3 linked regions of the Enhydrobacter sp. genome follow. The protein of the gene in region 1 interacts with the protein of each later gene in a pairwise test. Links are inferred from orthologs where the notes say so. Each region holds a gene or a part of one and is shown in the gene's direction. Other genes may lie near its edges.

Evidence for each region. Proteins that work in one complex are often made in the same cells at the same time.
Region 2: the proteins of dnaE (region 1) and rplL interact in binary tests that used the Escherichia coli proteins (3 or more experiments, as listed by UniProt). The link is inferred for Enhydrobacter sp. from one-to-one orthologs.
Region 3: the proteins of dnaE (region 1) and dnaQ interact in binary tests that used the Escherichia coli proteins (3 or more experiments, as listed by UniProt). The link is inferred for Enhydrobacter sp. from one-to-one orthologs.

The regions. Positions count from the first base shown.
Region 1 is NZ_CP126889.1:4,914,317-4,920,566, reverse strand. What follows is about bases 964-4,941. They hold dnaE (DNA polymerase III subunit alpha), read left to right. Parts: upstream 964-1,294; coding sequence 1,295-4,741; downstream 4,742-4,941. Other genes in these bases: OJF58_RS24465 (DUF72 domain-containing protein), read left to right, coding at 4,738-4,941; OJF58_RS24475 (ABC transporter ATP-binding protein), read left to right, coding at 964-1,251. Outside these bases: OJF58_RS24480 (ABC transporter permease), read left to right, coding at 1-578; more of OJF58_RS24475, read left to right, coding at 571-963; more of OJF58_RS24465, read left to right, coding at 4,942-5,775; rpsB (30S ribosomal protein S2), read left to right, coding at 5,976-6,250. UniProt on the Escherichia coli protein: DNA polymerase III is a complex, multichain enzyme responsible for most of the replicative synthesis in bacteria. This DNA polymerase also exhibits 3' to 5' exonuclease activity. The alpha chain is the DNA polymerase catalytic subunit.
Region 2 is NZ_CP126889.1:608,370-611,223, reverse strand. It holds rplL (50S ribosomal protein L7/L12), read left to right. Parts: upstream 1-1,164; coding sequence 1,165-1,545; downstream 1,546-2,854. Other genes in the region: rpoB (DNA-directed RNA polymerase subunit beta), read left to right, coding at 1,731-2,854; rplJ (50S ribosomal protein L10), read left to right, coding at 587-1,111; rplA (50S ribosomal protein L1), read left to right, coding at 1-251. UniProt on the Escherichia coli protein: The binding site for several of the GTPase factors involved in protein synthesis (IF-2, EF-Tu, EF-G and RF3). Is thus essential for accurate translation.
Region 3 is NZ_CP126889.1:1,837,088-1,839,946, reverse strand. It holds dnaQ (DNA polymerase III subunit epsilon), read left to right. Parts: upstream 1-1,019; coding sequence 1,020-1,700; downstream 1,701-2,859. Other genes in the region: OJF58_RS09250 (gamma-glutamyl-gamma-aminobutyrate hydrolase family protein), read left to right, coding at 2,468-2,859; secB (protein-export chaperone SecB), read right to left, coding at 1,779-2,297; coaE (dephospho-CoA kinase), read left to right, coding at 329-991; OJF58_RS09270 (quinone oxidoreductase), read left to right, coding at 1-170. UniProt on the Escherichia coli protein: DNA polymerase III is a complex, multichain enzyme responsible for most of the replicative synthesis in bacteria. The epsilon subunit contain the editing function and is a proofreading 3'-5' exonuclease.

The DNA.
Region 1 (6,250 bases):
ACCTCGAGCTGCCCGACCGGGCCAGGGCACCGGAGGTGGCGGCCGCCATCCGCGCATCGCTTCACCGCGACGACCTCAAGGTCGCCGACTGGCAAAGCCTCAATGCGCGTTTCGTCGGCGCGCTCCAGGTCGAGCGCGTGATGATGTTCATCATCCTCAGCCTGATCGTCCTGGTGGCGGCCATGAACGTGGTGGCGAGCTTCACTATGCTGGTGCGGGTGAAGCGCGGCAGCATCTCCATTTTGCGCACCATGGGGGCGGGCACCGGCACCATCGTCCGTGCCTTTTTCATGGCGGCGGCCGGAGTCGGCGTGATCGGAACGGTGGCCGGCACCGCGCTCGGCCTGCTGGTCTGCGCCAACATGCCCGCGATCGGGCGGCTGCTGACCGCGTTGACAGGGGCCGCCGGCTCGGGCGGTGCGGAGGTCGATTTCATCACCTCCATGCCGGTGCGCGTGCAGCCGCTGGAAGTTCTGTCTATTGTTCTGGTGGCGATCCTGCTGTCGCTCGCGGCGGCCGCCTATCCCGCGTGGCGCAGCACCCAAATCGAACCGGTTGAAGGGCTCCGTCATGAGTGAAGGCGCCGGCCTGCTTTCCCTGCACGGAATCGTGCGTACGTTCATCCAGGGCGATCGCCGTCTCGAGGTCCTGCGCGGTGTCACGCTCGACCTGCACGCCGGCGAGATCGTGGCGCTTGTCGGCCAGTCGGGCAGCGGCAAGTCGACCCTGCTGCATATCGCGGGCCTGCTGGAGCGGCCCGACGCGGGGGATGTGATCATCGACGGCCGGTCGGTGCAGGGTTTCGCCGACGGCCCGCGCACCGCGCTGCGCCGCAAGTTCCTCGGCTTCGTCTACCAGTATCACCATCTGCTGCCGGAGTTCTCGGCCCTCGAGAACGTGATGTTGCCGCAGATGCTGAACGGCCTGCCGCGCAGCCAGGCGCGGCTGCGGGCGGCCGAGCTCCTGGCCATGGTGCAGCTCAATGACCGCGCCGACCACCGGCCGGGCCGCCTTTCCGGGGGCGAGCAGCAGCGCGTCGCCATCGCCCGGGCCGTCGCCAATGCGCCGCGCGTGCTGCTGGCCGACGAGCCTACCGGCAATCTCGACTCGGGGACCTCGGACACGGTCTTCCGGCAGTTGCTGACGCTGGTGCGGGAGACGGGCATGGGGGCGCTGATAGCCACCCACAATCCCGAACTGGCCGCCCGCATGGACCGCACGGTGCATCTGAAGGACGGCGTGCTGACCTGAAGTGCGCCTCGCTTTCCACAAGGTTCAGGCGCAATAGTGGACCGTGCCCATCGCCGATTTCGTCCATCTCAAGGTCCGATCCGCCTATTCGCTCACCGAGGGCGCCAACAAGGTCGACAAGATCGTCGCGCTCGCAAAGGAGAACGCGATGCCCGCGGTCGCCGTCACCGACCGCAACAACCTGTTCGGCGCCCTGGAGTTCTCGCAGTACGCCGCCAGCAACGGCGTCCAGCCGATCATCGGCTGCGACCTCGCGATCCGCCGGGCCGAGGAGGGCGGCATCGCCGCGGCCGCAAAGCTGCCGTCCGTCGATTGGCTGACGCTGCTGGTCCAGAGCGAAGCGGGCTACGTCAACCTGATGCGGCTGGTGAGCCGCGCTCATCTCGACTTCAAGACCGGCTCGCTGTCGGCCCTGCCGCTGGAAGAGCTGGAAGGCCACACCGACGGCTTGATCGCCCTGACCGGCAGCATCGGGAGCGCGCTGGGCCGCCTGCTGGCGGCGGGACAGGCGCCGGCGGCGGCGCATCAGCTCGAGCGCCTGCAGAAGATGTTCGAGGCGCGGCTCTATATCGAGCTGCAGCGGCATGGCGAGGAGGCCGAACGGCGCATCGAGGACCCGCTCATCGACCTCGCCTACGACAAGGGGCTGCCGCTCGTCGCCACCAACGATGTGCATTTCCCCAAGGCGGCGATGCACGAGGCGCACGACGTACTGCTCTGCATCGAGCAGGGAGCGCATATCGACGATCCCAACCGCCGCCGGCTTACGCCCGAGCACTACTTCAAGTCGGCGGAAGAGATGCGCAGGCTGTTCGCCGACCTGCCGGAAGCGTGCGACAACACCCTCGTCGTGGCCCGGCGCTGCGCCTATATGCCGGCGCCGCGCAAGCCGATCCTGCCGAGCTACACCAAGCTCCAGGGACGCTCGGAAGGCGAAGCGTTGCGGGCGCTGGCGCGCTCGGGGCTCGACGAGCTCAGGCGGCTGGGGCGGCTTGCGCCGCACATCGACTTCGAGAAGTACGGGGAGCGGCTCGCCTACGAACTCGACATGATCGAGAAGATGGGCTTCGCCGGCTACTTCCTGATCGTGGCCGATTTCATCCAGTGGGCCAAGGACCACGACGTGCCGGTCGGGCCAGGCCGCGGCTCCGGTGCGGGCTCCCTGGTCGCGTGGTCGCTCAAGATCACCGACCTCGACCCGCTGCGCTGGGGCCTGCTGTTCGAACGTTTTCTCAATCCCGAGCGCGTGTCGATGCCGGACTTCGACATCGATTTCTGCCAGGACAAGCGCGACCGCGTCATCCGTTACGTGCGGGACGAGTACGGCCACGATCGCGTCGCCGCCATCATCACCTTTGGCAAGCTGCAGGCGCGTGCGGTGCTGCGCGACGTCGGACGGGTGCTCGGCATGCCCTACGGCCAGGTCGACCGCATCTGCAAGCTGGTGCCGAACAATCCGGCCAATCCGGTCACGCTCGCCAAGGCGCTGGAGACCGAGCAGCTCCTCAAGGACCAATACGAGGCCGACGAGGAGATCAGGCGCCTGATCGACCTCGCGCTGCAGCTCGAAGGTCTCTACCGCAATGCCTCGACGCACGCGGCCGGCGTGGTGATCGGCGACCGGCCGCTCGACGAGCTGGTGCCCCTCTACCGCGACACCGACAACAAGGAGTCCCTGCCTGCCACCCAGTTCAATATGAAGTGGGTCGAGACGGCAGGCCTGGTGAAGTTCGATTTCCTCGGCCTCAAGACGCTCACCGTCATCGAGAAGGCCTGCGACCTGATCGGCCGCGACAGGATCGACATCGCCAAGCTGCCGCTCGACGACCGCAAGACCTTCGAGCTACTGGCCCGCGGCGACGGATCGGGGGTGTTCCAGCTCGAAGGCAACGGGATGCGCGATGTCCTGCGCAAGCTGAAGCCGGACCGCTTCGAGGACATCATCGCCGTCGTCGCGCTCTATCGCCCAGGGCCGATGGAGAACATCCCGAGCTACATCAAGCGCAAGCACGGCGAGGAGACGCCCGACTACCTGCACCCGCTGCTGGAAGGAATCCTGAAGGAGACCTACGGCATCATGATCTACCAGGAGCAGGTGATGCAGATCGCCCAGGTGCTGAGCGGCTACACGCTGGGCGGCGCCGATCTTCTGCGCCGTGCCATGGGCAAGAAGATCAAGTCGGAGATGGACGCCCAGCGCGCCACCTTCATCGAGGGCGCGGAGAAGAACGGCGTCAAGAAGGACAAGGCCTCCTCGATCTTCGACCAGGTCGACAAGTTCGCCGGCTACGGCTTCAACAAGAGCCATGCCGCAGCCTACGCGCTGGTGTGCTACCAGACCGCCTATCTCAAGGCCAATCATCCGGTGGAATTCTTCGCCGCGACGATGACGCTCGACATGGGCAACGTCGAGAAGCTGAACGGCTACCGCCGCGACCTCGACAAGCTCGGCATCGAGCTGCTGCCGCCGGACGTCACCCGCTCCTCGGCCGAGTTCACGGTCGAGGCGACGGCCGACGGCAGGAAGGCGATCCGCTATGCCCTGGCGGCAATCAAGGGTGTCGGCCGCGACGCCATGGCTCGGCTGGTCGCCGAGCGCGAGGCCAGCGGACCGTTCAAGGACCTGTTCGACGTCGCCGAGCGGCTGGACCAGCGGGTGCTGAACAAGCGCCTGGTCGAAAGTCTGGTGAAGGCAGGCGCCTTCGACACGCTGAACAGGAACCGGGCTCAGACCTTCGGCGCCATCGAGGCGCTGCTGCGCCATTCGCAGGCTACCCACGAGGCCCGCGGCAGCAGCCAGAACAACCTGTTCGGTGACGACACGGCGCAGCGTCGCCCGCCGCTGCCGAAGGTCCCGGACTGGGCTCCCATGGAGCGTCTGCAGCACGAGTTCTCGGCGATCGGCTTCTACCTTTCTTCGCATCCGCTGGCGGCCTACGAGCGCAGCCTGCAGCGACTGGGCGTGGTGCGGGCGGCCGATTTGCCGGCCTTGCTGGCGCGCGGCGTGCCCGGGCGCATCAGGCTCGCCGGCACGGTGATCGATCGCATGGAACGCGTGTCGGCCAAGGGCAACCGCTTCGCCTTCGTGCAATGCTCGGACCAGTCGGGGGCGTTCGAGCTCACCTGCTTCAGCGAGGTGCTGAGCAGCAAGCGCCAGCTCCTCGAGGCCGGCCAGGCGATCCTGGTGTCGGCTGACGGCCGGTTGGACGGCGAGCAGGTCAAGCTGATGGCCCAATCGGTGGAGAAGCTCGAGGAGGCGGTGGCCCATGCCGCGGCCGGCCTGCGCATCGTGATCTCCGATCCGGCGGCGCTCGACGCCCTGCGCAAGCATCTCGACGGGAAGCGCGGCCGCGGCCGGGTGACGCTCGTGGTGCCGGTGACGGAGGAGGCCGAGGCCGAGGTGGTCCTGCCCGGCAGCTACTCGGTCGCGGGCGGCCTGCGTGACGCCATCGGCAGCCTGCCGGGGGTCGCGCAGGTGGAGGAGATTTGAGCCGCCAGCCCGGCCTGTTCGAGCAATCCACGCCGAAGCGGTCGAAATCGGCTGCGGCCGAGGTGCAGCCGTCCCGGGAGTCGCCGCTTCTGCAGGCGCCGACCCTGCCGCCGGGCATTCGGCTCGGCACCTCGTCGTGGTTCTTCCCCGGCTGGCGCGGACTGGTCTACGAAGGTCTCCATCCCCAGACGGCGCTCAGCAAGCAGGGCCTGGCGGCCTATGCCCGGATTCCGCTTCTGCGTACCGTCAGTCTCGATCGAACCTTCTACGCGCCGATCACGACCATCGAGTACACCCGCTATGCCACCCAGGTGCCGGACGACTTCAGCTTCGTGATCAAGGCACCGGCGCTCGTCTGCGATGCCGTGGTGCGTGACGAGGAGGGGCGGGGCAGGGTGCCCAACCCACACTTCCTCGACCCGGCGATCGCCGCTCGCGAGTTCGTCGTGCCCTGCATTGAAGGACTGGAGGCGAAGGCGGGACCGCTGGTATTCCAGGTGTCGCCGCTGCCGCGAAGCCTGGTCGAGGAAGGGCCGGCGCTGATCGAGCGACTGGCGGCTTTCTTCGCCGCCCTCCCGAAGGAGCTCGGCGGCGAGCGGCCGATCTACGCCCTGGAACTGCGCAACGGCGAGCTTCTGACGCCGCGGCTGATACGCATGCTGCGCGATGCCGGCGTGCGCTATTGCGTGGGCCTGCACGACCGGATGCCGGAGGTGGAGCGTCAGGAGACGGCGCTCGGGGCGCTCGACGGCGATGGGCCCGGCGATCTGGTGGTGCGCTGGAACCTGCACCGGGGCTTTCTCTATCAGAGCGCGAGGCAGCGCTACGAGCCGTTCGACCGGCTTGTCGACGAGGATCCGGAGACGCGCCGAATTCTCGCGCGTATGGCCCGAAGGGCCTTCAAGGCAGGCCGCAGGGTCTGGATTACCGCGAACAACAAGGCCGAAGGCAGTGCGCCGCTGTCGCTTCTGAAACTGGCCAAGGCGATTGCCGTCGGCCTCGAGCCCGGGAACGATGTCAACAATATCGGGTAATATATTGTAATTCACGAATATTATTGGAGTACCGTACTGGCCGATCCGACCGTCGACCTTGCATTCCGGGACGTTCCCCCTTAGAAACGCGCCACTTCGCACGCGGGTTTGCGGTCGACGGGGAGATATCCCGCCGCTCGCTCCGGTGTCCCGAACAGGGACGGCGCCCGCGGAGGCTCAACCGGAAAAGGAGAAACGGCATGGCGATGCCGACCTTCACGATGCGTCAGTTGCTGGAAGCGGGTGTCCATTTCGGCCATCACACCCGGCGCTGGAACCCCAAGATGAAGCCGTACCTGTTCGGCGTGCGCAACGGGGTCCACATCATCGACCTCACCAAGACCGTGCCGCTCCTGGAGCAGGCATTGGAGCAGATACGCCAGGTGGTGGCCAATGGCGGCCGCGTGCTGTTCGTCGGCACCAAGGCGGCGGCCGCTGATCGCGTCGCCGAGGCGGCGCGGCGCTGCGGCCAGTA
Region 2 (2,854 bases), 4.3 Mb from region 1 along the record:
CCGCGGCCGTGAAGGCGGCCAAGGCCGGCTCGATCGAGTTCCGCGCCGAGAAGGCCGGCATCGTCCATGCCGGCGTCGGCAAGGCCTCGTTCAGCGAGGAGGCGATCGCCGCCAACGTGAAGGCGCTGGTCAACGCGATCAGCCGCGCGCGACCGAGCGGCGCCAAGGGCACCTTCATCAAGAAGGTGTCGATCAGTTCGACCATGGGGCCGGGCATCAAGCTCGATCCCGCCACCGCGCTCGCGGGCTGAGCGCGGAGACCGGTCACGAGTTTCCGGCGTCGGCCGTCCCGGCTGGCGCTGGCAAGGAGGGAAGGAGCCGAGAGGCTTTCGACCTCCACCTGTCCGAGACCGCCGGTGCTTTCCGCCTTCGGGCGGAGCGTAAAGGGGAAACCCGCCAGCGCAGACGGGGGCAAGGGTATCGGCGCATGCATTCCTTTGCGAAGGCATGCGCGCGCACCCGAACTTCCGGGGCAGGCGAGCAGGGCCGCGAGGTCTCCGTTCGCTGAACCGCAAACGGAGGCTGCGTGGTCTTAACGCAGCCGGTTCGATCCGATCGTCGGGTCGGGCCTCAATTGGAGAAAGCCGTGAATCGTTCGGAGAAGGCCGAAGCGATCGCCGAGCTGAACCAGATCTTCAAGGACGCGAGCCTGATGGTGGTCACCCGCCAGTCCGGCCTCACCGTCCAGGAAGTGACGGACCTGCGTCGCAAGATGCGGGCGGCCGGTGCGAGCTACAAGGTCGCCAAGAACCGGCTCACGCTGCGTGCCCTCGAGGGCACGCCCTTCAAGGCGCTCGGGTCCTTGTTCACGGGTCCGACCGCCATCGCCTACTCCAAGGATCCGGTCGCGGCGGCGAAGGTCGTCGCGACCTTCGCCAAGGACAACGAGAAGCTCAGCATCGTCGGCGGTGCGCTGGGCGAGGAGACACTGGACGTCGCGGGCGTCCAGGCTCTCGCCACGCTGCCCTCCCTCGATGCTCTGCGGGCCCAGATCATCGGCCTTCTGCAGGCTCCGGCGACCAAGGTCGCGGGCGTGCTGCAGGCGCCGGCCGGTCAGGTCGCTCGGGTGTTCGGCGCTTACGGAGCCAAGGACGGCGCGAAGGCGGCGTGAGTCAATCTGTCGAAGTCACGATCAACGAAGTTCGGGTTATCAGGAGATAGACAATGGCCAATCTGGAAAAGCTGGTCGAGGAGCTCTCGACCCTGACGGTCCTCGAGGCCGCTCAGCTCAGCAAGCTGCTCGAGGAGAAGTGGGGCGTGAGCGCCGCCGCGCCGGTCGCTATCGCCGCGGCGCCGGGCGCTGCCGCCGCGGGCGCCGCTCCGGCGGAAGCCAAGGACGAGTTCACCGTCGTCCTGGCCGCAGCCGGCGACAAGAAGATCAACGTCATCAAGGCCGTGCGCGAGATCACCGGTCTCGGCCTCAAGGAGGCCAAGGACCTGGTCGAGGGCGCGCCCAAGCCGGTCAAGGAAGCGGTGCCGAAGGCCGATGCCGAGAAGCTCAAGGCCAAGCTCGAGGCCGAGGGCGCCAAGGTCGAGCTGAAGTAGCAATCTTTCCGGTCGGGCCGGCCTCTCCCGAGGTCGGCCCCATCGGGGCCTCTTCTCCGAGCGGATCCTGCGGGGTCCCTTCCGACAAGTGGCCCTCTGCAACGGATGGGGCAAGCGGCTGGCGGGCCGCGAGCTCCGAGAAAGCAGCGGGTGTTTCTCCGCCCTTGAACCTTCGAGGACGCAGGATGGCCACGGCCTTCAATACGCGCAAACGGATTCGTCGCTTCTTCGGCCACATCGAGTCCGTGGCGCCGATGCCCAACCTCATCGAGGTGCAGAAGAGCTCGTACGAGAGCTTCCTGCAGCGCATGACGCCGGCCGCCAAGCGCACGCAGAGCGGCCTTCAGGAAGTCTTCCGCTCGGTGTTTCCCATCAAGGACTTCGCCGAGCGCGCCAGCCTCGAGTTCGTGAAGTACGAGTTCGAGGAGCCGAAGTACGACGTCGAGGAATGCCAGCAGCGCGGCATCACCTACGCCGCGCCGCTCAAGGTGACGCTTCAGCTCGTCGTCTGGGACGTCGACGAGGAAGCCGGCTCGCGCTCGATCCGCGACATCAAGGAGCAGGACGTCTACATGGGCGACATGCCGCTCATGACCGACAACGGCACCTTCATCGTGAACGGCACCGAGCGCGTGATCGTGAGCCAGATGCACCGCTCGCCGGGCGTCTTCTTCGACCACGACAAGGGCAAGACCCACAGCTCGGGCAAGTACCTGTTCGCGGCGCGCATCATCCCCTATCGCGGCTCGTGGCTCGACTTCGAGTTCGACGCCAAGGACCTGATCCATGTCCGCATCGACCGTCGCCGCAAGATTCCGGTGACGACGCTGCTGCTCGCGCTCGACAACGATGCCACGGCCAAGAAGCGCGCATCCGCCGTCGCCAAGGGCCAGCAGCTCGACCCGGCCGAGGCGCAGGGCATGTCGCCGGAGGAGATCCTCGCCGCCTTCTACGGCCAGGTCGTCTACAAGCGCGACAAGGAAGGCTGGAACACGACCTTCGACGCCGAGGCGATGAAGGGGGTGAAGCTCACGCACGACCTCGTCAACGCCAAGACCGGCAAGACCGTGGCCGACGCCGGCGCCAAGATGACGCCGCGTCTGCTCGCCCGCCTCAAGGAGGCGGGACTGAAGGAGATCCGCGTGTCGCCCGAGGAGCTGATCGGCCGTTACGCCGCGCTCGACGTCATCAACGACAAGACGGGCGAGATCTATGTCGAGGCGGGCCAGGAGATCACGCAGGCCGTACTCGATCTGTTCGAGGAGAACGGCATCGACACGCTGCCGACGCTCGCCATCGATCATGCCAA
Region 3 (2,859 bases), 3.1 Mb from region 1 along the record:
CCTCGACCCGCAAGGAGCTCGAGGCCTCGGCGAACTCGCTGTTCAGGATGGTGAAAAGCGGCAAGGTCAAGATCTCGATCGACCAGCGCTATCCGCTCGGCGAGGCGGGACAGGCCCATATCGACCTCGAAAACCGCAAGACCACCGGCCAGACGATCCTGGTGCCTTGAAAGACCTGCCCGACACTTCATTGGAATACGGTCGCCACACCGCATGAGCCCTTCGGCAGGCCTCAGGGCAGGCGCAACTGGAGTTGCGCGCTCCGATGAGCGCTCAGGGGAGCGCGCCACTCCAGTGGCGCAATCTTTCCTCTGACGGGCGAAGTCGTATGGTGATCGTTGGCCTGACCGGCTCGATCGGCATGGGCAAATCGACCGCAGCCAGGATGCTGCGCGAGCTGGGAGTGCCGGTCTACGACGCCGATGCGGCCGTCCATGCGCTGCAGGCACCGGGCGGACCGGCGCTGCCTCCGATCGAGGCGGCTTTTCCCGGCGTGGTGAAAGGCGGCGTGCTCGACCGTCAGGCGCTGGGGGCGCGTGTGTTCGGCGACAAGGCGGCGCTGCGCAAGCTCGAAGCGATCGTGCATCCGCTGGTGGCGCAAAGACAGCGCGCGTTCCTGAAGCGGGCGGCCCGGCGCGGCGTTCCGCTGGTCGTGCTCGACATCCCGCTGTTGTTCGAAGGATGCGGCGAGCGTCGTGTGGATGCCACGTTGGTGGTGTCGGCACCTGCTTTCCTGCAGCGGCAGCGCGTGCTCGACCGGCCCGGCATGACCCAGGAGAAATTTGCCGGCATCCTCCGCCAGCAGGTACCTGATCACGTCAAGCGCCGCCTTGCTACGGTCGTCGTCCCCACCGGCCTTGGCCTGGCACCAACCCGGGCGGCGCTGGTCAAGGCCGTGGCGGCGCTCAGGAAGCGCCCGGGCCGATGCTGGCCGCCCGATCCGTGGCGGGAGAAATTCACAGCCAGATTGGCGCGCGCCCGTCGCGTCTGACCGCGCTTGCCGCTAATAAGGATCGGGCATGCGCGAGATCGTTCTGGATACGGAGACGACCGGCCTCGACCCTTTGGCCGGTCATCGCATCGTCGAGCTGGGCTGCATCGAGCTCTTCAATACGGTGGCCACCGGCAAGACATTCCACGCCTACTTCAATCCGGAAATGATCATGCCGACGGGCGCGCAGGACGTGCATGGCCTGACCGACGAGTTCCTGGCCGACAAGCCCCTGTTCGCCGAGCGCGTCGAGGAATTCCTGGAATTCATCGGCGACGCGCAGCTCGTGATTCACAACGCCCAGTTCGATATCGGCTTCCTCAACGCCGAGCTGGAGAGGGTCGGCAGGCCGAAGCTCCTGAATGCCTATGTCGACACGGTTTCGATGGCGCGCCGCAAGTTTCCCGGCCAGCGTGCCAGCCTCGACGCGCTCTGCGAGCGATTCGGCATCGACAATTCCAGCCGCACAAAGCATGGCGCGCTGCTCGACTCCGAGCTTCTGGCCGAGGTCTATCTCGAGCTGAGCGGCGGCCGGCAGCGCGATCTCGGCCTTGCCCCCGAGGTCGCCGCCACGGTCACCAGCCTGGTGGTCGCAGCCAGCGTGACGGTGCGGCCGGCGCGCCCGCACGCGCCGAGCGCCGCCGAACTCGCGGCGCATGCCGCGTTCGTGAAGAAGCTCAAGGACGCGATCTGGCTTCAGACCGCCTGAGCCGACCTCATTCTGGGACCGCGCGCATCCTGCGCGCTCATGAGCGGGCTGGAAGCCCGCGGTCCCACGAGCATCGAATCAAGCGTGGCCCACCGGCCCGCCGGGAATGCCCGGCAGTTGCCCGCCGGCGGCCTCGAGCTGCTGGCGATAGAGTGCCACGAAGTCGACGGGAGCGATGTTGAGCGGCGGGAAGCCCGCCTCGCGCGTCGCATTGGCGACGATGGCGCGGGCGAAAGGGAAAAGCAGCCGCGGGGTCTCGATCAGCAGCAGCGGGCCGAATGCCTCCTGCGGCACCTCGCCCAGTGTGACGGTGCCGGCATAGACGAGCTCGAGCATGAACAGCGGCTCTTTCTCCGGTGTATGCGCGCTCGCCTCGAGGTTCAGCACAACCTCGAAGGTTTTGGCCTCGAACTGGCGCGTCGACACGTTGACATTGAGCGTGAGCTGCGGCTGCTTTTGCTCGATCAGGCTCTGCGGCGCGCGCGGATTCTCGAAGCTCAGGTCCTTGATGTACTGGCCGTGCACGGTGAGCGGGTTGACCTGCTGCTGAGGCTGGGAGTCGGTAGGACCGGGAGCGGGCGGCGGAGTCGTCGTCATCGGGTTCTTTCGCTGCTGGAGGCAAAAGGGGGGTGGCCGGCGGGTACCACGCAAGGCTGCACTGCACAAGACGCGGGCAGAGACGATTTGAGGCAATTGCCAAGGCAAAGCCCGTCGATGAAAATAAGACTTCACGTCTAGCGCAGCTTGGCAAGGCTATGAACGGCTCGTTGTTGCGTCCCCTGGTCGGTGTGACCGCCTGTCTCAAGGAGAATGGCCGAGGCGGCTGGCATCACACCGTCGGCGACAAGTACGTCCAGGCGGCAATTCGGGCCGTCGGCGGCCTGCCGGTACTGATTCCAGCCTTTGGTGGCGAATTTGCCGAGGACCGGCCAATGACCGAGGCGCTCGACCGTCTCCTCGACATGCTCGATGGCGTACTGCTGACCGGCAGCCCGTCCAACGTCGAGCCGCGTCACTATGGCGGCATGCCGAGCCGCGAGGGGACGGCGCACGACGCGGCGCGCGATGCGACGACGCTGCCGCTCATCCGTCATGCCGTCAGCCACGCCGTGCCGCTGTTCGCGATCTGCCGCGGCCTGCAGGAGGTGAACGTCGCGAT